2 regions of the Paenibacillus sp. FSL R10-2748 genome follow, and region 1 is predicted to be linked to the other one. Evidence: predicted binding sites of a transcription regulator. Region 1 holds the regulator's gene; the other holds the start of a gene.
What was found. Region 1 encodes CtsR, which represses protease genes until heat stress. Its sites were predicted from a motif close to ATGGTCAATAAAGGTCAAACA; they were not measured.

Region 1 (12,291 bases):
GTGCGATAATCGTAGAATCAATATTCCCCAAGCGATATCCTCGCTCTTTAGCTAGTCCCCACACATGCTCCAGTAGCTTAAGACTGTCGGCATCCTTAAATTCTGGGTCGTTATCCGGAAAATGCTTCCCGATGTCTCCCAAGCCAAGCGCGCCCAAGATGGCATCGCTAATGGCATGCAGCAGCACGTCTGCATCGGAATGGCCCAACAAACCTTTTTCATACGGTATATTCACACCTCCGATGATGCATGGCCTTCCTTCCACCAGCTGGTGGACGTCAAATCCTTGTCCCACTCTGATCACTTGATATCCTCTCCCTCTGTTTTTACCCATAACGCCGCCATATCCAAATCCTCAGGCGTAGTAATTTTGATGTTCTTGTAGCTGCCTTGAACGACAGTAACCGGAATTCCAAGCCGCTCTATCAGCATAGAATCATCTGTTCCCAAGAATCCCGACTGCTCCGCTTCCTCATAGGCTCGCAGCAGATCGGAAAGACGAAAAGTCTGTGGCGTTTGAATACTCCACAGACTTCGGCGATCCGGCGTTGCTGTAATGATACCATCCCCGTTCACTTGCTTGACTGTATCCTTTACAGGTACTGCTGCTACAGAAGCACCAGTACGCTGGGCTGCCTCAAGGCATGAACGTACAAGCTCAGGTTGAATTAGTGGACGCACACCATCATGCACCATCACCCAATCCGCTTGTAAGTGGCGCAGACCGCGATAAACCGAATGCTGGCGTTCACTGCCACCAGCCACCACCCGTACATTTTTACCGATTTTGTATTGATGAATCCAATCTCGGCAGCGTTCCACATCTCCTGTCCCAGTCACCATCACCATTTCATCCACTTCGGGCATAGCTGCGAATATTTCAAGTGTATGTATGAAGATGGGCTTGTCCCGCAAAAGCAGAAATTGCTTGCTCTCCTGCGTCCCCATACGGGAGCCGCGCCCTGCTGCCACAATGACAACTCCTACCCGATTGTTCATTCAAATAACTCCTGCCCTGATCGCACTTGGACGATCCGTATGATAACACATCTACTTCATCATACCGCGTTTATTGAGCTTTTTCCAATAATTTCGGTTTGGCAAAGATCATACGGCCGGCTGAGGTCTGAAGTACACTCGTGACCAGCACCTCCATCAGAGAGCCAATATAGTCACGTCCGCCTTCTACAACAATCATCGTGCCATCATCCAGATAGGCTACACCCTGCCCATGCTCCTTGCCGTCTTTAATAATCTGCACCATAATTTCCTCACCGGGCAGTACGACAGGCTTCACTGCATTCGCCAAATCGTTAATATTCAGCACTGATACACCTTGAAGTTCGCATACTTTATTCAGGTTAAAATCATTAGTTACAACTTTACCCTGTAACACCTTTGCCAGCTTAACCAACTTACTGTCGACCTCTGAAATTTCCTCAAAATCACCTTCGTAAATGAGTACATTTACATCCAGTTCTTTTTGGATTTTATTCAAAATATCCAGACCTCTCCGTCCACGATTACGCTTAAGTAAATCTGATGAATCTGCAATATGCTGAAGCTCCTCCAGCACAAATTCAGGAATTACAATTGTTCCTTCAATAAAACCTGTCTTGCAAATATCCGCAATACGCCCATCTATAATGACGCTGGTGTCCAATATTTTATGTTCCTCCAGCTTGCGTTCTTCTACACCCGTTCCCCGACCAAAAAAACCAGAACTCCAAAAGGATGACAGCTCGTCCCGCTTTTCTAGCCCAACCATCAATCCTACATATCCGCATATCACGGTAACAGCCGTCTGGATAAGTTGACCCGGGGCCCCCAACCATGAAAAAAGCGGGTAAACTGCTAAGGAAAGTATCAATCCCACCGCTAAACCAATCACACCTGCCATCATCTCGTTCATCGGAATTCGTACCAAGCCTTCAATGCCCTGCTGCAACCGATTCGCCACGGATGCCCCTGCGAATGAACACCCAGCCATAAATAGCACTGCTCCCGCCATCATCCAAACAATCATTCCTGGTAAAGACCCATCACTCAACCATTGCGGCATCCACGTTACAATGCCTCCTACCCGCTGGTATAACGTATAGCCAAACCATGCTCCGCACAATCCTGTAAAAGTTAAAATAGCCTTTCTCCACATTGAGTCTCTATACCTCCTTTATTTTCTTTTCATATAGTCTGCTATTTATTGGATACATAGCATTTCTCTTACCAGTATGATCCATTTTCATCATAACTAACCCTGTGTTTTCACTTTTTATGCATAAAAAAAAAGCATTTATCTCCCTGAAATGCTTCAAGGAAATAAATGCTTATTCTTATTCTTGCTTGATACTAACGCTGTGAATGACGATATTGATCGTCCTGTTCTTCCTGACTGGAACGCTCCCGACCACGTCCACGTCCACGTCTGCGTGACAGCTTACGAATGTTCAGCTTCATGCCATACAATGCATACAGCACCAGCGGTACAAAAATCAGCTTCGACAGCTGGTCAGGGAATTTAACAGCCAACACCACCGCTGCAATTACGACCCATGGAGCAACCCAGATCGCTTTTTTGGGGAGGCCGACCTTTTTAAAATTAGGATATTTCATGGAGCTGACCATCAAATAAGAAACCAGCAACATGGCAATCGACATGTATAACAATGAAATATCGTTATGGAATAAGGACAAAGTGGCTAATACCCCACCTGCTGCCGGAATTGGCAAACCCGTAAAATAACCTGGTACACCAGGACGTACGTTAAATCGAGCCAAACGCAACGCTCCGCACATCGGGAAAATGGCAGTAACCGTCCAAGCGAGAGCCGAATTCGCATCATGAAAAGCAACCATGTACATAATAACTGCGGGAGCAACACCAAAAGATATCATATCTGATAAGGAGTCCAGTTCTTTACCGAATTCGCTTTGGGCATTCAGGACCCGGGCCATCCTTCCATCCAGTCCGTCCAACAACATGGCGACAATAACCATAATAGCGGCAAGACTGTATTTTCCGTCTACAGCCAATAAAATGGCGATCATTCCGAGAAACAAGTTACCTAAGGTACACATGTTCGGAATTGATTTGGTAATCATCTCTTCACCTCAATGTATGAATTGTTCCATTATAATCCTTTCACTGTATTACATTTACATTTGCCTGTCAATGAAAACTTGTTCCTGCAAACGTTTAAGACCTTCTTTAATCGTACGCGCACGAACCTCTCCAATACCATCCACTTCATCCAGTTCTTCTATCGTTGCTGTCATGACATGCGGAAAACGTCCAAACCGCTCCACCAGATTATGAATAATCACATTCGGCAAACGCGGTATCTTGTTCAGTACCCGATAGCCGCGTGCAGCAATATACTCTTCTGATGTCGCAGCTGAAGAAGGGTAGCCTAGTAAACGTACAATATGATTCACATCCAACAATTCGTCGTCCGTAGAACGTTTGAGTCCCAATATAATTTCACGAATTTTCTCGTCGCTATCGTCTTTGGCATAATCCTTATACAGCAACCATGCTTCTTCCTCAATGTTGCTGACAAGCTCTTCCATCTGCATACTAATCAGACGGCCCTCATTTCCGAGCTCGTTAATAAATCGTTTGATCTCCATTTTGATGCGCAGTACCATTTCGATCCGCTGGATGACATTAACGACCTCCGGCATGGTAACCAGCTCTTCAAATTCAGACGCTGTCAAATTCGTAGAGGCTTGCCCCAACACGGATCTATATTTCTCTAACGTCTGAATAGCCTGATTGGCTTTCGTCAAAATAACCCCGATTTCCTTGAGGGCATACCGTAATGTCCCCTGATACAAGGTAATAATATTACGCCGCTGGGAAATAGACACCACTAGTTTGCCAGTCTGCTTTGCAACTCGTTCTGCTGTCCGGTGCCGAATTCCTGTTTCAATCGACGAAATCGAGGAGTCTGGAATCAGTTGCGTATTGGCATATAAAATTCGTTTTAAATCCTCGCTCAATATGATTGCGCCGTCCATTTTAGCCAACTCATACAAATAGTTCGGCGAAAAATCACAATTAATGGAGAAACCGCCATCCACGACTTCCATAACTTCTGGGCTATAGCCAACGACCAGAAGAGCACCCGTTTTGGCACGCAAAACGTTTTCCAACCCGTCGCGAAAGGGAGTTCCCGGTGCCACAAGCCGCAGCAAATCGTTCATTTTATCCAGTTGGCTCGCTTCTTTCATTCTCAATGCCCCCTAATCTAATGCGGCTGCCAGTGCATCTGCCACCGTTCCTACTCCTATAATTTGAATCCCTTTCGGATGTGTCCAGCCCTTCAAGCTTTTCTCCGGCATGATCACCCGTTTGAAACCTAGTTTCTCCGCTTCCCGTACTCGCTGTTCTGCTCGGGATACCGCACGTACCTCACCTGTCAGTCCCACCTCGCCAAAAATCACATCGTATGGCTTGGTAGGAGCATCCCTAAAGCTGGAAGCAATGCTCACAGCTATAGCCAAATCCACCGCCGGTTCATCCAACTTCACGCCTCCAGCTACGTTGAGATAGGCGTCCTGGTTTTGCAAAAACATGCCCATCCGCTTTTCTAGCACGGCTATGATTAATCCCATTCGATGATGGTCGACTCCTGTGCCCATTCGGCGCGGAGATGGAAAATGCGTAGCTGCAATCAATGCTTGCAGTTCAACCAATACAGGTCGGGTTCCTTCCATACTGGCTACAACAGTAGAACCCGCTACCCCCAGTGGTCGTTCAGACAGGAATAGTTCAGAAGGATTTGACACCTCACGCAAACCGCTTTCAGCCATTTCAAAAATACCAATTTCATTTGTAGAACCGAAACGGTTTTTAACTGCACGCAAAAGCCGATACGTATGATGACGCTCTCCTTCAAAATAAAGCACACAATCAACCATATGTTCCAACAAACGTGGACCTGCAATGGCCCCTTCCTTGGTCACATGTCCTACCAATACCGTAGCAATACCTAGCCCCTTGGCAATTCGCATAAAGCGTGAAGTACACTCCCGCACCTGAGCCACACTACCTGGTGCACTCGTCACCTCAGGCAAATATACGGTCTGTATCGAGTCGATGACCAAAAATTCCGGCTTCAAGCTGTCCACCGCTTCTTCAATCGTCTCCAAATTCGTCTCACATAATACGTATAGGCTGGGGGACAAGGCACCGAGCCGATCTGCACGTAGTTTCGTTTGACGGACAGATTCCTCACCAGACACGTACAGCACCTTTAAACCAGTTAAAGCTAGCTCATTAGATGTTTGCAGCATAAGCGTAGATTTACCGATTCCCGGATCACCGCCCACCAGAACGAGTGAACCCGGCACCACACCTCCACCGAGTACTCGATTCAATTCGCCAATTCCCGTCAAAATTCGTGTTTCTTTGCCACTCTCCACCTCTATAATAGGCAGTGGCTTGTCTTTTGTGCTATGAGTAAGAAGGGAAGACCCCATTCCTTGAGTTTTTACAACGCTTTCCGTTTCTTCGACCATGGAATTCCACGCCTGGCATCCAGGACATTTTCCGTACCATTTGGGCGATTCATAACCACATTCCGTACAGGAAAATTTAGTTTTCACTTTAGCCATACTTTATTCCTGGGCTCCTTATTGACGACGATAATGTCAAATTTATGTTCATACAGCCCAGAAAGAGCTGTAACAATAAAAGTTTACCATTGAAGCTTGGCGGACGTAAAGCAATATCACAAACTTTCCCAAAGCATTTACCCAACCATTTCACCGTGTTTTATACATAAAAAGGGTGTCTTCGCAATAGCTTTCCAGCCTGCGAGACACCCTTTTCTACTATTTATTTAGTAAACTGCTTTAGGACTTGGCAGATACATTATCCTTTTTCGTTACAGTCAATGCACCATTCTCCTCATCAATGAAGAGAGAGTCACCCTTAGTAATGTTGCCAGTCAACAGTTCCTCGGACAGGCGATCTTCAATATGCTTCTGGATTGCACGACGCAATGGACGCGCACCATACGCTGGATCAAAGCCTTCCTTGGCAAGGAATTTTTTAGCGTTGTCTGTCAACTCGAAGTCCACCTCATACTCATTCAGACGCTTACGCAGCTCCTCAGACATGAGTGACACAATTTCGGCAATATGTTTTTCTTCGAGAGAATGGAAAACGATAATTTCATCAATCCGGTTCAAGAACTCAGGACGGAAGCTTTTCTTCAGTTCATCCATCACTTTGCCCTTCATATTATCGTAATCCGCCCCAGCGTCCACTACAGCTGTAAAACCAAGCGTGGAGTTACGTTTAATCGCCTGTGCACCAACATTAGATGTTAGGATGATGAGTGTGTTACGGAAATCGACGACACGACCTTTGGAATCTGTTAGACGACCATCTTCCAGCACTTGCAGAAGAATATTGAATACTTCTGGGTGTGCTTTTTCAATTTCATCCAGCAACACAACAGAGTATGGCTTACGACGTACCTTCTCAGTCAGCTGACCGCCTTCTTCATATCCAACGTACCCTGGAGGTGCTCCTACCAGACGGGACGTGGAGTGCTTCTCCATATATTCGGACATATCAATACGGATAACCGCATTTTCATCTCCAAACATGGATTCAGCCAAGGCGCGTGCCAATTCTGTTTTACCAACCCCAGTTGGGCCGAGGAAAATAAAGGAACCAATTGGACGCTTCGGATCTTTCAGTCCGGCACGTGCCCGGCGAATCGCCCGGCTTACTGCCTTAACTGCTTCATCCTGTCCAATTACCCGCTCATGCAGCAACTCTTCCATATTCAACAAGCGGTGTGTTTCTTCCTCTTTCAGCTTGCTGACTGGAACACCTGTCCAGATTGCAACGACCTGAGCGATATCCTCTGGTGTAACTTCAGAATCTGTACGACCCTGTTGTTCTTTCCATTGGTTTTTCGTCACGTCTAGCTCTTCACGGATTTTTTGCTCTGTATCACGCAACGCTGCCGCTTTTTCAAACTCCTGACTTTGTACCGCTGAATCCTTTTCCTTACGGATATCTTCCAGACGGTTTTCCAGCTGTTTCAGGTTTGGCGGTACAGTGTAAGAATTCAGCCTTACTTTGGAGCCCGCTTCATCAATAAGGTCAATAGCCTTATCTGGCAGGAAGCGGTCGGTGATATAACGATCTGACAATTTTACAGCCGCTTCAATAGCCTCATCTGTGATCTTTACACGGTGATGCGCTTCGTAACGGTCACGCAGGCCGTACAAGATTTGAATCGCCTCTTCTGGAGAAGGCTGATCCACTGTAATTGGTTGAAAACGACGCTCCAAAGCAGCATCTTTCTCAATATATTTGCGGTATTCATCCAGCGTGGTCGCACCGATGCATTGCAGCTCGCCACGTGCCAGAGCAGGCTTAAGGATGTTGGACGCATCAATTGCGCCTTCCGCTCCACCAGCACCAATCAGCGTATGCAGCTCATCAATGAACAATACGATATTACCCGCTTGACGAATCTCGTCCATAATTTTTTTCAAACGATCCTCGAATTCACCACGATACTTGGTGCCTGCTACCACAGAACCCATATCCAGTGTCATTACGCGCTTGTCGCGCAACGTTTCAGGAATCTCATTTGCTATAATTTTTTGGGCCAATCCTTCGGCAATCGCTGTTTTACCTACCCCAGGCTCACCGATCAGAACCGGATTGTTCTTTGTACGGCGGCTGAGCACCTGAATTACGCGTTCAATTTCCTTGCTACGCCCAATAACAGGGTCCAGGTTGTTTTCCTTCGCAGATGCCGTCAGATCGCGTGCCAGACTGTCCAGAGTTGGCGTGCTGACATTAGCTGGAGCACCGTGATGGCTGGAAACAGCCTCGCTGCTGCCGAGCAATTGAAGCACTTGCTGACGCGCTTTGTTCAGACTGATGCCCAAGTTGTTCAGTACACGCGCTGCTACGCCTTCACCTTCACGAATAAGACCAAGCAAAATATGTTCTGTACCTACATAGGTATGGCCCAGTTTGCGGGCTTCATCCATAGACAGTTCGATGACTTTTTTGGCGCGTGGAGTATAGGCAATGTTCGTCGGTTGCTCTTGACCGCGTCCAATCAGCGTTTCCACTTCATCCTGGATTTTTTCCAGTCCCAGCCCTAAACCGATTAAGGCTTTCGCGGCTATTCCTTCACCTTCACGAATGAGGCCTAGCAAAATGTGCTCTGTGCCAATGTTGTTGTGTCCCAATCGAACAGCTTCTTCCTGAGCCAAAGCAAGCACTTTCTGTGCACGTTCCGTAAATCTTCCAAACATCATATATCCTGCACCTCCACAGTGTGTATTTCAGATCATTCTATATATTAAAGGGTTGTGCCTAATTTTTGCCGGATCAGCTTCGCCCGGTACATATCGCGCTCTTCGGTATTCATTTTATCCCCAAAGCTTTTTTGCAGGAACCCGGGTTGTGTCATCACATTCAGCTCATTCATCGCTGCGGTGGAAGGACGCTCCAAAATCCCTAAATCTACGCCAAGACGTACATCGGATAGCCGCTGTGCAGCCTCCTTGGAATCCAATACTGCTGCATATGACAAAATACCGAATGAACGCATCACCCGATCTGTAATTCGCAGCATAGATTCATTCATTAGCCTTTCTCTGGCAGAACGCTCGTGCTCAATAATTTGTAGCACCACGCCATGTAGATTCTCAATAATCTCCGCTTCGGTTTGTCCCAGTGTAATCTGATTAGATACCTGAAACAAATTTCCGACCGCTTCGCTGCCTTCACCGTAAATGCCACGAACTGTAAGACCTACCTGTGAAACAGCAGACAATATACGATTGATTTGATGAGTCATAACTAATGCAGGCAAATGCATCATCACCGAAGCTCTCATACCTGTGCCGACATTCGTCGGACAACTGGTCAGAAAACCTCTCCGATCATCAAATGCATAATCAACATGCGCTTCAAATGCATCATCAATAATCATAGCGCGTTCCCAAGCTTCCCTAACCTGACATCCCGGATATAAGCACTGGATACGCAGATGATCCTCTTCGTTTATCATAACACTAACCGATTCATCATCGCTAATTAAAACAGCACCGTTACGAGATTCGTTCGCCAAATTTGGACTAATCAAATGCTTCTCAACCAGCACCTGCTTGTCGATCTCATCCAACTCGGATATTTTCAACGTATGAAAAGTACCAAAACCGCCTAAATCATCATACTGAAGGATATCCGTCAATCGTTGAAGTGCTTCTTCCGACTGCTGATTGGTAGCAAGCATGGGAAAAGGCAGATGCTGCAAGTTACGCGCAATTCTCACCCGGCTGCTAATGACAATCTCCGAATCCGCAGCATCACCACGCATCCAGTCACTTAGCGGCTTCTCCGTAAACCGAATATTGGGCATTACGCATCCCTCCTACTCTTCACAAACTTTACTCTTCAGTCATTTCTTTTTCAAGCTCTCTGATTTGATCCCTAAGCTCAGCAGCTGATTCAAATTCTTCCTGTACAATATGCTGTTGCATCTCTTTTTTCAAATCGTCAATTTGCCGTTTAACCTTCAGTCGGCCTCCAGTGCGAACCGGAACTTTACCAACATGATTCGTACTGCCATGCACACGCTTGAACAGAGGGTCCAGACGACTATCAAAATATTGATAGCACGACGGGCATCCGAAACGTCCCAGCTTACTAAACTGTGCATAGGTCATGCCACAATCCTTGCATTGCAGGTTCTGCGGACCACTGTGGCCCGGAGACTGGCTCTTTGTACTGGAGTCAAAATCCAGCATCCCCGACAACAAGCTATGAATCGAAAAGCCGTTAGGTGTTCCAGGGATCATCTCCCCTTTTTCCTTGGCACACGTCTCACAAATATGAAACTCTGTCTTTTCGCCATTCACAATTTTGGTGAAATGCAAAGTTGCCGGCCGCATATTACATTCTTGGCACAGCATAAAAGCACCTCCTTCAATGTCAGGATTTATACCAATCCCTACATCCAAACGTTAGTCTCTTTCCACACACTATTTGGTCGCCAGCAACGAAATCAGCATAGCCTTAAGCAATCTTGCTCGCAGTTGATCACGATAGGGAAGCTTCAGTAATAATGTATCCCTTGATAAAGCAGCCTTCATTAAATTAGCTTCCCTTTTGCTTAAAAAATGGGCTTCCTCTAACTGATAAATCAGTCCTTCGGCTGCCGATTGGCTTATTTCCTCCCCGATGCTCTGATGAAGATGTGTATGGATGGCATGCTGTGCAGGCAGCTGAATTCGCTGAATACGAATGTAGCCCCCGCCACCGCGTTTACTTTCCACCACATAGCCTTTTTCCAGCGTAAACCGGGTGCTAATTACATAATTAATTTGCGACGGCACGCAGGAAAAGCGGTCAGCCAGATCATTGCGCTGAATCTCCACTAAACCTTGGGGACTTTCCAGCAATATACTCTTCAAATATTGTTCAATAATATCGGAAACATTGCGCATTTCATCATCCTCCACTAACGGAAACGCAAGTATTCAAGTACATTTCACGCTCCACAGAGTCCGCCGTATATTGAACTTAACCAAACGGTAAAGTCACGAATCTAAGCTGTATTCAGGCTATTGCCTGATCTACATCCATTGGAATTGTACCGTTTTGTCTCTAGTGTGGCCTTTATTTGCGATTAATCATACACTTCTCTTATGTTCATAAGAGTCAGCTCCTAACTATACGCAAATCATTTCGATCCTCATTTACTTCTTTGCTATCAAAATCACCTTATACAGCTAATCCATCAGCATAGTACTTCTACAGAATCGCACTAGGCTTGATTGACTTTGACTTTCTTTGACTATATTCATATTATAGCACATTATTCATTTTTGCCAAGGGGTCAATACCATTTTTCGCAATCTAATTATGTTTTATACAATACCATAAAAAAACTCTTCCCATTACAGAAAGAGTTTTGAAAATTATGATAACCACACAAGTTATGTTCCCTGAAAGATGGAGCCTAAGAAGAACTAAATGGGCCTTTATCAGAAAAAATCCAATAAGAACGTTTGTTTTACCGGTATTACACGTTTAAGGGCAGACACAGACTCACTGCTGCCTTCAATACGCCCCCATTTATACAGATCATCAGCCTGCTGGTAGCCAAGCATCAGAGTCGTCAGTGACTGAATCCCAAGTTTCAAGTCAGCTACTATGGCGTTTTCAGATAAATTGCTTATATCCACTCTCTCCAGATGTCCTTGCCCCTCCGTAGTAATCGTTAATCTCCATAATCCATCATTCCATGGAGCATACCGATCAGTCAGATTTAAGGTTAAACTTGTTTCTTCTCCAATCTGTTCAAAAGGGTATCTTTCTATAAAAGCAGCTGCATCCACAATACGACCCATAAAATAAGGCACAGTTTCCTGTTGAATTCGTGGATCATCGAGTAAAAATGGCAGATTGTCATCTGCTGGAACGTAATTAAATTTACCTTGGGCTATCATTGAGTCATGATTTGCAAAATAAGTCCATAAAGCCCGACGAGCCGTCTCATTTTCATATACCAACTCATCACAATTCAACTGTTTATCTTCAATTTTGTATAGTGCATATCCCTGAGGATCGCCTGTTTCAGAGTAATATACCGCAGTTCGATAGTTCTCATTTAAAATCCGCTCTTGCCACCATTCCTTATCTCGTACCAGCGTGCCATTATAACGAGATGCATACGCTTGATACACTTGGTCCAGTTCTGAAATATCTTTGACATCGCGTTTGACTGTACCTTCTGTTTTAAGTTTTGCAGGGAATTTATCAATGGGAATGACGTACTTTTTATATTCAATATACGTTTCCCATCCAAATTTACGATAGAAGGCAAAGGAGAATGGATGCAGAAAAGAAAGGCTTTGTCCCGCAGACTTCATTTCTTCAAGCGCATGCGTCAACAAACGTGACACCATGCCTCCGCGACGCTTTTCTGGCCATGTTGCCACACCAGCAATGCCCCCCATATCAAAAACCTGACCGTTTATGTATACCTGTAGGGGTAACAAAGTCAGTTTAGCATTCAAGTCATGTCCGTCGAATATTCCCCATGTTTGCTTTGGTTTGAATTTCTTCTTGGATTTTTCCAGATCCTCCAGGGACATTGTAAACTGAAAAGCATATTGAGATAATTCAATAGCCGCTTCAAATTCCTCACGTTGTAATTGTCTGATCTCCATAACTTCGTCACCTCGCTCGTATACTTGGGCATCCATAAAAAAGATTATACACTTAGAGTGTGG
Region 2 (12,291 bases), on a different contig from region 1:
GATGGGTAGAGGAAGTAGATTTCAGCAAACGCCCTTTTAAAGTGAAGGTAGAGGGTAAAGGCATCATTGAGGCGGAGTCGGTCATTATTGCTACAGGTGCGTCCGCCAAATATCTAGGCATTCCGGGTGAGCAGGACAATGTAGGTCGCGGAGTCAGCACTTGCGCAACTTGCGATGGCTTCTTTTTCCGCGGGAAAAAGATTGTCGTGGTTGGCGGTGGCGATTCAGCCATGGAGGAAGCGAGCTTCTTGACCCGTTTTGCTTCCAGCGTAACCTTGGTCCATCGTCGCGATGAGTTGCGGGCATCCAAAATTATGCAAGATCGTGCGCGTGAGAACGAAAAAGTACATTGGGCATTAAACCGGACTCCTCTGGAAGTTGTGACGGGAGAAGCAGGCTTAAAAGGTTTGAAGGTACACAATAATGAGACCAATCAGGATGAGCTGATTGAGGTAGATGGCGTGTTCGTAGCCATCGGGCATACACCGAACACAGGTTTCCTGAACGGACAAATTCATACCGATGAACACGGCTATATTGTAGTAAAGCCAGGCACAACGGAAACGAACATCCCCGGAGTTTTTGCCTGTGGGGACGTACAGGATAACCGTTACCGTCAAGCTATTACGGCTGCGGGAACGGGCTGTATGGCGGCTATGGACTGCGAGAAGTATCTCGAAGGCAGTGCTGTTCACGACTGGAGCGAAACGCTGGATCAATAAAAACGTGTCTATAGTACACAAAAAGGCTAACGGGAGAGCGAAGGAAACCTCTGTTATGCCGCATCTTTTGTTCAGGAAGAGAAAGCCTGCTGCGTTTGCACAGGCTTTCTCCTTTTTATGATTATAGAATTTATAAGTTTTCAGCGGAGCTGAACAATCTATAATCGCAAGAAAAATTTCCGTTAAGCGTGGTCTGGCTTCCTTGAAAGTACGTCAATAGACGTTTTTCTTATGGGTGCATGAGGTTAAAAATTCCGCTAATCGTACACTTTTCAACAAGGAAGTGTCCTTGACCGTAACGGGGGCTTCAATTATAGTTGGAACGTAGGATTACTATTATGAAGTAGGAATTGTAAGCGTATATTTCATACCAGGTTTTTAAGTAAACATAAAGGTGGCTTGGAACATGTCTGAAAGTATCTATGTAGGTGTCGATTTGGGCGGTACCGCGATTAAAGTCGGCATTTGTAATGAAAACGGACAGCTTTTGCACACATATGAGGGACCAACCGAAACCGATAAAGGTGTAGACGTTGTCATCGGTAATATCGAAAAATATGTGCGGCATATTGTTGAGCAATCTCCTTATGAGTGGGATCAACTAAAGGGTGTCGGTGCAGGCGTTGCAGGTTTTACGAATGTTCGTGATGGTATTATTGTCCTCGCTCCTAATATTGGCTTTCGTGACGTACCGATCCGTGCGCTCCTAGAGAACCGGATTGGCAAGCCTGTGAAAATAGACAATGATGCCAATGTTGCCGCGCTTGGCGAAGCTTGGGCCGGAGCAGGCAAAGGCATCGAAAACTGCGTATGCTATACCCTGGGAACAGGAGTAGGTGGCGGCATTATTATAAACGGTAAAATATACCAAGGTTCTTCGGGCATGGCCGGAGAAATTGGCCATATCAGTGTCGTACCTGATCTGGAGGCTATTCAGTGTGGATGCGGCAAAATGGGTTGCTTGGAAACTGTATCTTCCGCAACAGGCATCATTCGTATGGCCAAGGACGCTGTGGAACGTGGCGACCGGACCTCTCTGGCGCTGGAAGATCAAATTGCTGCCAAGGAAGTATTTGATGCTGCTAAAGCTGGAGATGAAGTCGCGCTTCGTATCGTGAACCGGGCTGCCTTTTATTTGGGGAAATCTATGGCAGCAGTTGCCGCTGTGCTTAATCCAGAGTTGTTTATTATAGGTGGCGGTGTTTCTAAAGCAGGCGACTTTTTGTTTGAAGAGATGCGTCGCGTGTACACCAAACTGGCACCTGAGCCCCTTCAAAAAGGGGTATCGATTGTTCCAGCTGTGCTGGGCAATGACGCAGGTATCGTAGGGGCAGCTGGTTTGTTGCTACGTTCCTGATCCTGATCCACAGGTTACTGATAATACGGGTACTGGCATAGAGCGAAGAAGCAAAAGGAGAGGGAAGTCCATATGACAGATAACCTAAAAAATGCTGCGCCGTGGGCAACGCTCATTATTATTACGGGGATGTCAGGCGCAGGGAAGACCATTGCGGTTCAGAGCCTGGAAGACTTGGGCTTCTTCTGCGTTGATAATTTGCCTCCTGTACTGATTCCCAAATTTGCCGAGTTGATTGAGCAGTCTAACGGTAAAATAGGCAAGGTGGCACTCGTAATTGATTTACGCGGACGAGAATTTTTCACCGCCTTGTCTGAATCGTTGAATTATATTAAAGATCATTTTACGATTCATTGTGAAATTTTATTCTTAAATGCGAATGATGGCGTTCTCGTACAGCGGTATAAGGAAAGCCGTAGACGTCATCCGCTGGCTCCAGACGGCATGCCTTTGGATGGGATTCGGTTGGAGCGCAAGATGTTGGAAGAATTAAAAAGCTCGGCTACACAGGTTATTGATACAAGTGTGATGAAGCCTGCAACCTTAAAGGCGAGGATTATTTCACGATTTTCTCATCTGGAGAGCAGTATGCTTTCCGTGAACATTACTTCTTTTGGCTTCAAGTATGGTATTCCCATTGATGCCGATCTTATATTCGATGTGCGCTTCCTGCCTAATCCCCACTATGTGGACCAACTACGTCCCCACACGGGACAGGATAGCGATGTATATGATTATGTCATGAAATGGCCCGAGACTCAGGCATTCTTGACCAAGTTGCTGGATATGTTACACTTTTTGATTCCGCAATATCGCAAAGAAGGCAAAAGCCAGGTCATTATCGGCATTGGCTGTACTGGCGGTAAGCATCGTTCTGTTGCAATATCGGAGTATTTAGGAAAAATGCTGGGTGCCAGCGAGACAGAATCTGTTTCTGTTTCGCATCGGGATGCTGATCGGGACCGGCATTAATGAGGTGAAATCATGAAAGAGACCGGATCACAACGGGAGCGCCCACGTATTGTTGTTATGGGCGGCGGAACCGGCTTGTCCGTCATGCTGCGGGGCTTAAAGCAAAAGCCGCTAGATATTACGGCTATTGTTACAGTCGCTGACGATGGCGGAAGCTCCGGGATTTTGCGCAGTGAGCTGCAGATGCCCCCTCCAGGGGATATTCGCAATGTGCTGACTGCCTTGGCTGACGTGGAACCAGTGATGTCAGATATGCTGAAATACCGTTTCGGTGCGGGATCAGGATTGTCAGGCCACAGCCTGGGTAATCTGATTTTAGCAGCGATGACCGATATATCGGGAGATTTTGTAACGGCGGTGCGTGAGCTTAGCCGTGTATTTGCTGTCCGGGGACGCGTGCTGCCGGCAGCTGAGGAAGGCGTTGTGCTAAGTGCCGAAATGGAGGATGGCACGGTGATTACCGGAGAGTCCAAGATCCCGGAAGCGGGCGGACGAATCAAACGCGTCTTTCTTGAACCGACTCACGTGGAGCCGTTGCCTGAGGCTGTAGAGGCCATTAATGAGGCTGATGCGATTTTGATTGGCCCCGGCAGTCTATATACCAGCATATTACCGAATTTGCTTGTACCTAAACTCGCTGAAGCTGTAGTAAAATCAGACGCTATCAAAATATTTGTCTGTAACGTTATGACCCAGCCTGGAGAAACCGATGGCTATACGGTAGGAGATCACCTGCAAGCTATTTTTGAGCATGTAGGGCATCATCTCTTCGACTATGTCATTGTAAATAACGGAGAAATTCCACCCCAAGTACAGGAAATGTATGCCGAGCAGGGCGCTAAGCCAGTTCAAGTAGACATGGGCGAGCTGACCGATCGGGGATATAAAGTGGTGGCAGATACTTTAGTTTTGTTCCGTACGTATCTACGGCATGATGCCGACAAATTAAGCCAGCATATTTACCAATTGGTACAAAACTGGATATTAAGAAGGAGGTGAGTCCCTTGTCCTTTGCGGCACAAACGAAAAAAGAGCTTACGATGATTGAAAGCCAGTCCTGTTGTGAGAAAGCGGAACTATCTGCGCTCATACGTATGCTCGGATCCGTACAACTGTCGAATAAAAGGGTGATATTGGACGTGTCCACAGAAAATGCCGCGATTGCAAGGCGGATTTACTCCTTGATCAAGAAGCATTTTCAACTTCATATCGAACTGCTTGTACGGAAAAAAATGCGCTTGAAAAAAAATAATGTGTACATTGTCCGTATTCCCAATGGTGTGCAACAGCTGCTAAAGGATCTTTATATCGTCTCAGAAGGTTTCTTGTTCACTGACGGGATTAATCGGGATATCGTTCGGAAAAACTGTTGTAAGAGGGCTTATTTGCGGGGCGCCTTTATGGCAGGTGGCTCTGTCAACAATCCTGAAGGATCGTCTTACCACCTTGAAATTTCTTCGATGTATGAGGAGCATTGTCAGGCACTCGTTGATCTTGCGAATGAATTTCATCTAAATGCTCGCTGTATTGAGCGAAAAAAAGGTTTTATTCTCTACATCAAGGAAGGCGAGAAGATCATTGAGCTGCTTAGCATCATTGGGGCGCATCAAGCCTTGTTCAAATTTGAAGATGTACGCATTATGCGCGATATGCGCAATTCCGTAAATCGCATTGTCAATTGTGAAACGGCTAATTTGAACAAGACGATCGGAGCTGCTGTCCGGCAAATTGAGAATATTAAGTTGCTGGAGAGGGAAGTTGGTTTGGAGACCTTGCCGGATAAACTGCGTGAAGTGGCAGAAATTCGTCTCGCTCATCCCGATTTGAATTTAAAAGAAGTCGGGGAAATGCTCAAAGGGGTCGTGAGTAAATCGGGTGTAAATCATCGGCTTCGCAAAATTGATGAGATGGCTGACAAAATCAGGGGCGAAAATGGCCTGATTCCGTAAAAAGAATGTCCGTGGGGCTTTCAGCCCCGGTTTTTTTAGTTTTTTTTCTAGTGTCTGTCCCGGGTTAATGTTATAATGTGATAAATAAAATGGAGTAAGTAGTGTCCAGATTTATTTGATGAGGGGGTAAGCTGACATGTCAAAACATCCGGTAGTCGTACGCTTGAAAACAGGACTGCACGCCAGACCTGCTGCGTTGTTCGTACAGGAAGCGAATAAATATTCATCTGAGATTTTTGTGGAAAAAGAAGACAAAAAGGTTAATGCCAAGAGCATCATGGGTATTATGAGTCTTGCCATCAGTACAGGTACTGAAATCAATATTAGTGCTGAAGGTGCGGACGCCGAACAGGCTGTAAACGCTTTAGTAAGTCTGGTTAGTAAGGTAGAGCTGGAAAATCAATAAACAAAGATTTGCTTTGTGATATGGTGTATGCTCTTAGTGAAAAGCCCCTTTGGGGCTTTTTTTGTATCCAGAAAAAAGTCTTCGAAAACTCCTCCGTTAACTGTTTTATGGATGGATTTGTTGAATATAGAGACTGTATTAAGTTCAAACTATAAATAATTAAAATCCCCGTGGTCATGCTCTGTTTCGGAAATTTGTACGCTTGGCTGCAACCTTTTTCCGTCTTTTCCGTCTGGAAGGTACAAACATTTTCAAGAAAGAGGTTGAATTCAATGAGACTTTGGACAAAAACAGTAGCCACGGCAGTTCTCGCAGGAGCATTAATGGCAGGGGGAGTAGCAGGAGGATTATGGACGGGGGCAGATCGTGCTTATGCTGCGTCAACAGCTTCGACGGTAAACGGTGTAATTAATGTGACTGGAAGCGGGGAAGTATTGGCGAAGCCCGATATTGCTTATCTCTCTATCGGTGTACAATCGGAAGGGAATACGGCAGCCGCTGCTCAAAAAGCCAATGCTACAAAATTGAACAAGGTTACACAACTGCTGAAAGAAAAGTGGAGCATTAGCGCAGATGACATTCAGACCAGCCAGTTTTATGTACAGCCTAACTACACCTATAACGAAAAAGAAGGGCAGAAGCTCAAAGGCTACACTGCCAACCATACACTTTCCGTCAAATACCGCGATTTGGATAAAATCGGTCAGTTGTTGGATGAGGCGACCAAGTCCGGAGCCAATAACGTAGATAATGTACGTTTTTCCGTGGAAGATCCTTCGACTTATGAAGAAGAAGCCATTACTAAGGCATTGGGAAGCGCACAATCTAAAGCCAGTGCTGTAGCTAAGGCAGCCAAACGAGGGTTAGGTGTCCTTGTGAGTGTGACGGTAGATGGCGGAGAAGCACAAATCTTTACACAACGTGAAAATGCCATGTCAAAATCGCTCTTGGACGTAGCAGGTGGCGGGACAGAGATACAATCGGGGCAAGTAACAGTGAAAGTTCAGGTGTCGGCTCAATACGAAATGAACTAATATAGATCATCAAACGAAGCCACAAGCGGACTGCATCATGTGCAGGCTGGCTTGCTGGCTTTTTTGTATACCGAAACCTTTTTGTAATGAGTCTGTCATAGCTAAGGGTTATTAGGTGTACATATTGAAATCGGAGAGTGTACAGATTGTAAACTACATACAATAGGGTATAGATATAATATTAAAAGTAGTTATCACACATAGACAATACAGATCATTAACAGGAGGAATATTTAATATGAGTAAGCATGCAATAAAATGGGGTTCAGCACTGCTGGCGGCAGGGATTTTCGCAGGAGTCACAGCTGTTCCCGTTTCCTATATCCAGGCAGCATCGACGAAACAGCAGCAAGCGACAACACAGCAACCAGGAATCACCATCCAATGGAATGGTAAAACGTTGCCCGCTAAAGGTGTCCAAGTGAACGGGAGTACAATGATTCCGGTGGCCGCACTGCGCGACAGCTTGGGGATTCCAGTAAGCTATGATGCGAAAACAGCGACATATACCGTAGGTAGCGGGTACAATAAACTTTACATTATGGCTTCTTCCTCGGATGCCTACGTCAACGTCAATGGAATCAATACACGTAGTATGGATGCCAAACAGATCGCTGGGAAGCTATACATTCCTATGAGTTTGCTGAAAGACTATCTGGGCATAGATGCTCAATGGAATGCAGCTCAGAAAACAGTAACGCTGAGTAAAAGCCAGCTAAATCCGATTACAATTGCGTCTCAAACACTTCCAGCTTCGAGTAGTGCGAAGGTGTCCTACAAAATTAAGTACCCGCAAATCAGCGGTAGCCAGCTGAATTCTGAGGCTCAACAGGCCATTAACAATGTGCTTAAAAAGCATGCAGAAGGTATATTGGCAGCAGGCAAAAAGATGATGGCTGAGGGAGAGGCTACAACAGAAAGACCGTATGAGTTCGGAAATGATTTTGTGATTGCCTATAACAAAGATGGTATTCTGAGTGTGATTATGCAGGACTACTCGTATACGGGTGGCGCGCATGGCATGACGGCACGTAAAGGATATACGTTCTCGCTCGCTGATGGTAAACTGCTGCAATTGTCTGACGTATTGAAGGCAAATCCGAACTACAAAAAGTTCCTCAATGCTGATTTGAAGAAAAAAATCGATGCACTTCAGGCTGGCGAAGGATTCGGCAAATTTAAAGAGCTGGCGGCAGATCAGAATTTTTATGTGACGAACAGTGGAGTAACAATCGTGTTTGATTTGTATGATTATGCGCCATACGCGTATGGAATTCCGGAGTTTACCTACTCGTTCGGTCAATTGCTGCCTCAAGGCGGAAAGCCTTTTGCGGGACAGAATGAATAGTAGAAATAAATAAGTCCAATTGTCTATAACCTAAAAAACAATAAAGCAAAAAAGCTGCCTACCGGATAAGAAAGTCCGGAGCAGCTTTTTCATTTACCAGTTATCGAAAGAGGTAAATTTCTTCTCTTATACACCTTCTGGAGAGGAGCTAGTTAGCACTTTATCAATAATACCGTATTCCTTGGCATCATCAGCAGACATGAAGTAGTCACGGTCTGTATCTTTTTCAATGCGCTCCAGTGGTTGGCCTGTGCGATCTGCGAGAATGCGGTTCAGTTTATCACGCATTTTCAGAATGCGGCGTGCGCGGATTTCGATATCCGTTGCCTGGCCTTGTGCACCACCCAGGGGTTGGTGAATCATAATTTCACTGTTTGGCAAAGCGAAACGTTTACCTTTGGCGCCTGCATTCAGCAAAAACGCGCCCATGGAAGCCGCCATACCTACGCAAATCGTAGATACGTCAGGTTTAATGTATTGCATCGTATCGAAAATGGCCATACCAGCTGTAATGGAACCGCCAGGGCTGTTAATATACAAGTGAATATCTTTTTCAGGATCTTCGGCAGCCAAAAACAGCATTTGCGCAATTATAGAGTTGGCTACAACGTCATTGACGTCCGAGCCTAACAAAATAATGCGATCCTTTAACAGTCTGGAATAAATGTCATAGGCGCGTTCGCCGCGGTTACTTTGTTCTACTACCATAGGAACATAGCTCACGTCAAAAAACCTCCCTTAAATATCGTTAGTGGATTTGGTGGACATGCCGATTACACGTCCCTTATTTATAAACTGTTACCGTAATAACCACATGATAAACAATTTCAAACAAAAAGTCAAAGAAAGTCAAACTAATGATTAAAAAAAAGAGCCCTCAGCGCTCTTATTGGTTAAAACATTATATAGAAGCATCTAAGCGTTCATTTAAAATGGCGCGCCCGCGAGGAATCGAACCTCGATCTCAGGCTCCGGAGGCCTACGTCATATCCGTTGGACCACGGGCGCATAGTTGATTCAATGCAAACAACTAACTAATTAAACAGTTAATTGGAAACAAAGATGATTATATGATATACAGCAGTGAATTGCAAGCTTTTATTAAATGCGCATATTCAGATAAATGGTTGAGAAATATAGGTTCAGATAGACTTGCATATGGAGCAAATATTGGTTAAGATATACGTGGGACTTAAAAAGTTATCCCGGGACGTTTTGAGACCAGTTAGAGATAGAGCATTAGAGACAGAACTTAGAAGTGTGCGGGAGTGGAAAGCATGCGAAAGATATTAGAAATACAGAAGCAGCTTCTGCCCGACCTCATGGATGTTTTGAAAAAAAGGTACACGATCCTGCATCAGATTATGCTGTCCGATGTTGTTGGACGCAGAACACTGGCAGCTTCACTGAACATGACTGAGCGCGTGTTGCGCGCCGAAACCGATCTTCTTAAAGCTCAGGGGCTAATTGAGATTGAGAGTGTAGGCATGAAGGTGAGCAAAGCAGGACTGGATCTGCTGGAACAGCTGGAGCCGATTGCGAACAACTTGTTCGGCCTGTCCCAATTGGAGGACCAGATTCGTCAAGCCTATGGTTTGAGGAAGGTGGTTGTCGTTCCAGGGGATTCGGATGCTTCTCCGTTAACAAAGCAGGAGCTGGGGCGCGCTGGAGCAAAAGCGTTGCTGAGTGTTATGGACGACGAGGATGTGGTCGCTGTAACAGGTGGCACGACAATTGCCGACGTGGCGGAACAACTGGCACTACCTTCTAATGGCCCACTTAAGGGTGGGTGGTTTGTACCGGCACGCGGGGGTTTGGGAGAAAGCATGGAAATGCAGGCCAACACAATTGCTTCCACAATGGCTCGCAAGGTAGGCGCTCAATACCGTCTGCTCCATGTACCGGATTTGCTCAGCAATCATGCTTACAACTCCTTGCTTGAAGATACGAACATTCAGGATATATTGAACCTGATTCGCGAGAGTCGTATCATCATTCACGGGATAGGCAACGCCATAGCGATGGCACATAGACGTAAACTTGATCCCGAAACCTTTGCCCAGATCAGCAGTGAAGGAGCGGTAGCCGAATCGTTTGGTTATTACTTTAACGAAGATGGCGTCGTTGTTCACAGAATGCTGACGCTTGGACTCCGATTGGAGGACATTAGGCGTACCGATACGGTTCTAGGTGTAGCTGGAGGCAAAAACAAGGCGGCCGCTATTCATGCGGTACTGCGTTTCGGGCAAGAGGACATTCTAGTCACCGACGAAGGCGCTGCTGTTGAGATTGTAAGTCGTTATTTAAATGATTAATATAGGATTTATGAATAATGTTGTCTTGACGGGCTTTCGGGTCTGTCTTGAATATATAAAACTAAACTAAACGAACTTTGGGAGGAACTCACTCATGACAGTTAAAGTTGGTATTAACGGTTTCGGACGTATTGGACGCCTTGCTTTCCGCCGGATTCAAAATGTGGAAGGTATTGAAGTAGTAGCAATCAATGACTTGACAGATTCCAAAATGTTGGCACATTTGTTGAAATATGATACAACACAAGGTAATTTCCAAGGACAAGTAGAAGTACATGACGGCTTCTTCAAAGTAAACGGTAAAGAAGTTAAAGTTTTGGCTAACCGCAACCCTGAAGAACTGCCTTGGGGAGACCTGGGTGTAGACATCGTTCTGGAATGTACAGGTTTCTTCACAACTAAAGAAGCTGCTGAGAAACATTTGAAAGGCGGCGCTAAAAAAGTTGTTATCTCCGCTCCAGCTACTGGCGACATGAAAACTGTCGTTTACAACGTAAACCATGAAATTCTGGACGGAACTGAAACTGTAATCTCCGGTGCTTCTTGCACAACAAACTGCCTGGCTCCTATGGCTAAAACACTGCAAGATAAATTTGGTATCGTTGAAGGTTTGATGACTACAATTCATGCTTACACTGGCGACCAAAACACTTTGGATGCTCCACATGCTAAAGGTGACTTCCGTCGTGCTCGTGCAGCAGCTGAAAACATCATCCCTAACACAACTGGTGCTGCTAAAGCAATCGGTTTGGTTATCCCTGAGTTGAAAGGTAAATTGGATGGCGCGGCTCAACGTGTTCCAGTACCTACAGGTTCCCTGACTGAGCTGGTAACAGTTCTGGAGAAAAACGTAACTGCTGAAGAAATCAACGCTGCGATGAAAGAAGCATCCGATCCTGAAACTTATGGATACACTGAAGATCAAATCGTTTCTTCCGACATCAAAGGTCTTACTTTCGGTTCTTTGTTTGATGCAACTCAAACTAAAGTTCTGACTGTTGGCGACAAACAACTGGTGAAAACTGTAGCTTGGTATGACAATGAAATGTCTTACACTGCACAATTGATCCGCACGTTGGAATACTTCGCAAAACTGGCTAAATAAGAACAGTCTTATTGAGCAACATCATAGAGCGGAAACAGGTTATTGTTTCCGCTCTTTATATATCAAATGTGCCTTGAATTCCTGATTCGTAAAATTATAAGGGTGCGGAGGAATATGGAGATGAACAAAAAGAGCGTACGTGATATAGAACTGAATGGAAAACGGGTGTTTGTTCGTGTAGATTTTAACGTTCCGGTTGAGGACGGTAAAATTACGGATGACAAGCGTATTCGTGAAACCTTGCCAACCATTAACTACCTGATTGAAAAAGGTGCAAAAGTTATTTTGGCGAGTCACTTTGGACGTCCAAAAGGTCAGGTTGTTGAATCCATGCGTCTGACTCCTGTTGGCGTACGTTTGTCTGAGCTGCTGAAAAAACCAGTAGTTAAAGTGGACGAATCGGTAGGCGAAGCTGTTAAAGCGAAAGTGGCTGAACTGCAAAACGGCGACGTGCTGTTGCTTGAAAATGTACGTTTCTATGCAGGGGAAGAAAAGAATGATCCTGAATTGGCGAAGCAATTTGCTGAATTGGCCGACGTTTTCGTGAATGACGCATTTGGTGCAGCACACCGTGCTCATGCTTCCACAGAAGGTATCGCGCATCTTCTTCCGGCTGTTTCCGGCTTGCTGATGGAGAAAGAATTGTCTGTAATCGGTAAAGCTCTTTCAAACCCAGATCGTCCTTTTACAGCCATTATCGGCGGTTCCAAGGTAAAAGACAAAATCGACGTGATTGACAACCTGCTGAACATTGCAGATAACGTAATCATTGGCGGTGGTTTGGCTTATACATTCTTCAAAGCTCAAGGTCATGAAGTGGGTCAATCCCTACTGGATGAATCCAAACTGGACGTAGCTCTTGGATTTATCGAAAAAGCGAAGAAGCTCGGCAAAAACTTCTACCTTCCGGTTGATATTGTTGTATCTGACGATTTCAGCGCTACGGCGAACACAAACATTGTGGATATCGACGGCATTCCTTCAGATTGGGAAGGCGTGGATATCGGACCGAAAACACGTAAAATCTATGCAGATGTGATCAAAAACTCCAAATTGGTTGTTTGGAATGGACCAATGGGTGTA

Region 2: a site for CtsR is predicted at 8,624-8,644, ahead of clpP (ATP-dependent Clp endopeptidase proteolytic subunit ClpP). Genes of this name have one in related genera too.

The regions. Positions count from the first base shown of each region.
Region 1 is NZ_JBBOTK010000016.1:156-12,446, reverse strand. Features, by position in the region: gene ispF (2-C-methyl-D-erythritol 2,4-cyclodiphosphate synthase) at 1-304, opposite strand, end outside; gene ispD (2-C-methyl-D-erythritol 4-phosphate cytidylyltransferase) at 301-999, opposite strand; gene NSS66_RS26190 (PIN/TRAM domain-containing protein) at 1,070-2,155, opposite strand; gene pssA (CDP-diacylglycerol--serine O-phosphatidyltransferase) at 2,350-3,102, opposite strand; gene disA (DNA integrity scanning diadenylate cyclase DisA) at 3,157-4,233, opposite strand; gene radA (DNA repair protein RadA) at 4,246-5,619, opposite strand; gene clpC (ATP-dependent protease ATP-binding subunit ClpC) at 5,860-8,304, opposite strand; gene NSS66_RS26165 (protein arginine kinase) at 8,349-9,413, opposite strand; gene NSS66_RS26160 (UvrB/UvrC motif-containing protein) at 9,442-9,966, opposite strand; gene NSS66_RS26155 (CtsR family transcriptional regulator) at 10,036-10,500, opposite strand; gene NSS66_RS26150 (GNAT family N-acetyltransferase) at 11,041-12,228, opposite strand.
Region 2 is NZ_JBBOTK010000008.1:234,525-246,815, reverse strand. Features, by position in the region: gene trxB (thioredoxin-disulfide reductase) at 1-722, shown strand, start outside; gene NSS66_RS22035 (ROK family glucokinase) at 1,129-2,079, shown strand; gene rapZ (RNase adapter RapZ) at 2,152-3,051, shown strand; gene NSS66_RS22025 (gluconeogenesis factor YvcK family protein) at 3,064-4,050, shown strand; gene whiA (DNA-binding protein WhiA) at 4,056-5,000, shown strand; gene NSS66_RS22015 (HPr family phosphocarrier protein) at 5,137-5,406, shown strand; gene NSS66_RS22010 (SIMPL domain-containing protein) at 5,679-6,440, shown strand; gene NSS66_RS22005 (PdaC/SigV domain-containing protein) at 6,679-7,788, shown strand; gene clpP (ATP-dependent Clp endopeptidase proteolytic subunit ClpP) at 7,915-8,511, opposite strand; tRNA gene NSS66_RS21995 (tRNA-Arg) at 8,722-8,796, opposite strand; gene NSS66_RS21990 (sugar-binding transcriptional regulator) at 9,066-10,103, shown strand; gene gap (type I glyceraldehyde-3-phosphate dehydrogenase) at 10,198-11,208, shown strand; gene NSS66_RS21980 (phosphoglycerate kinase) at 11,329-12,291, shown strand, end outside.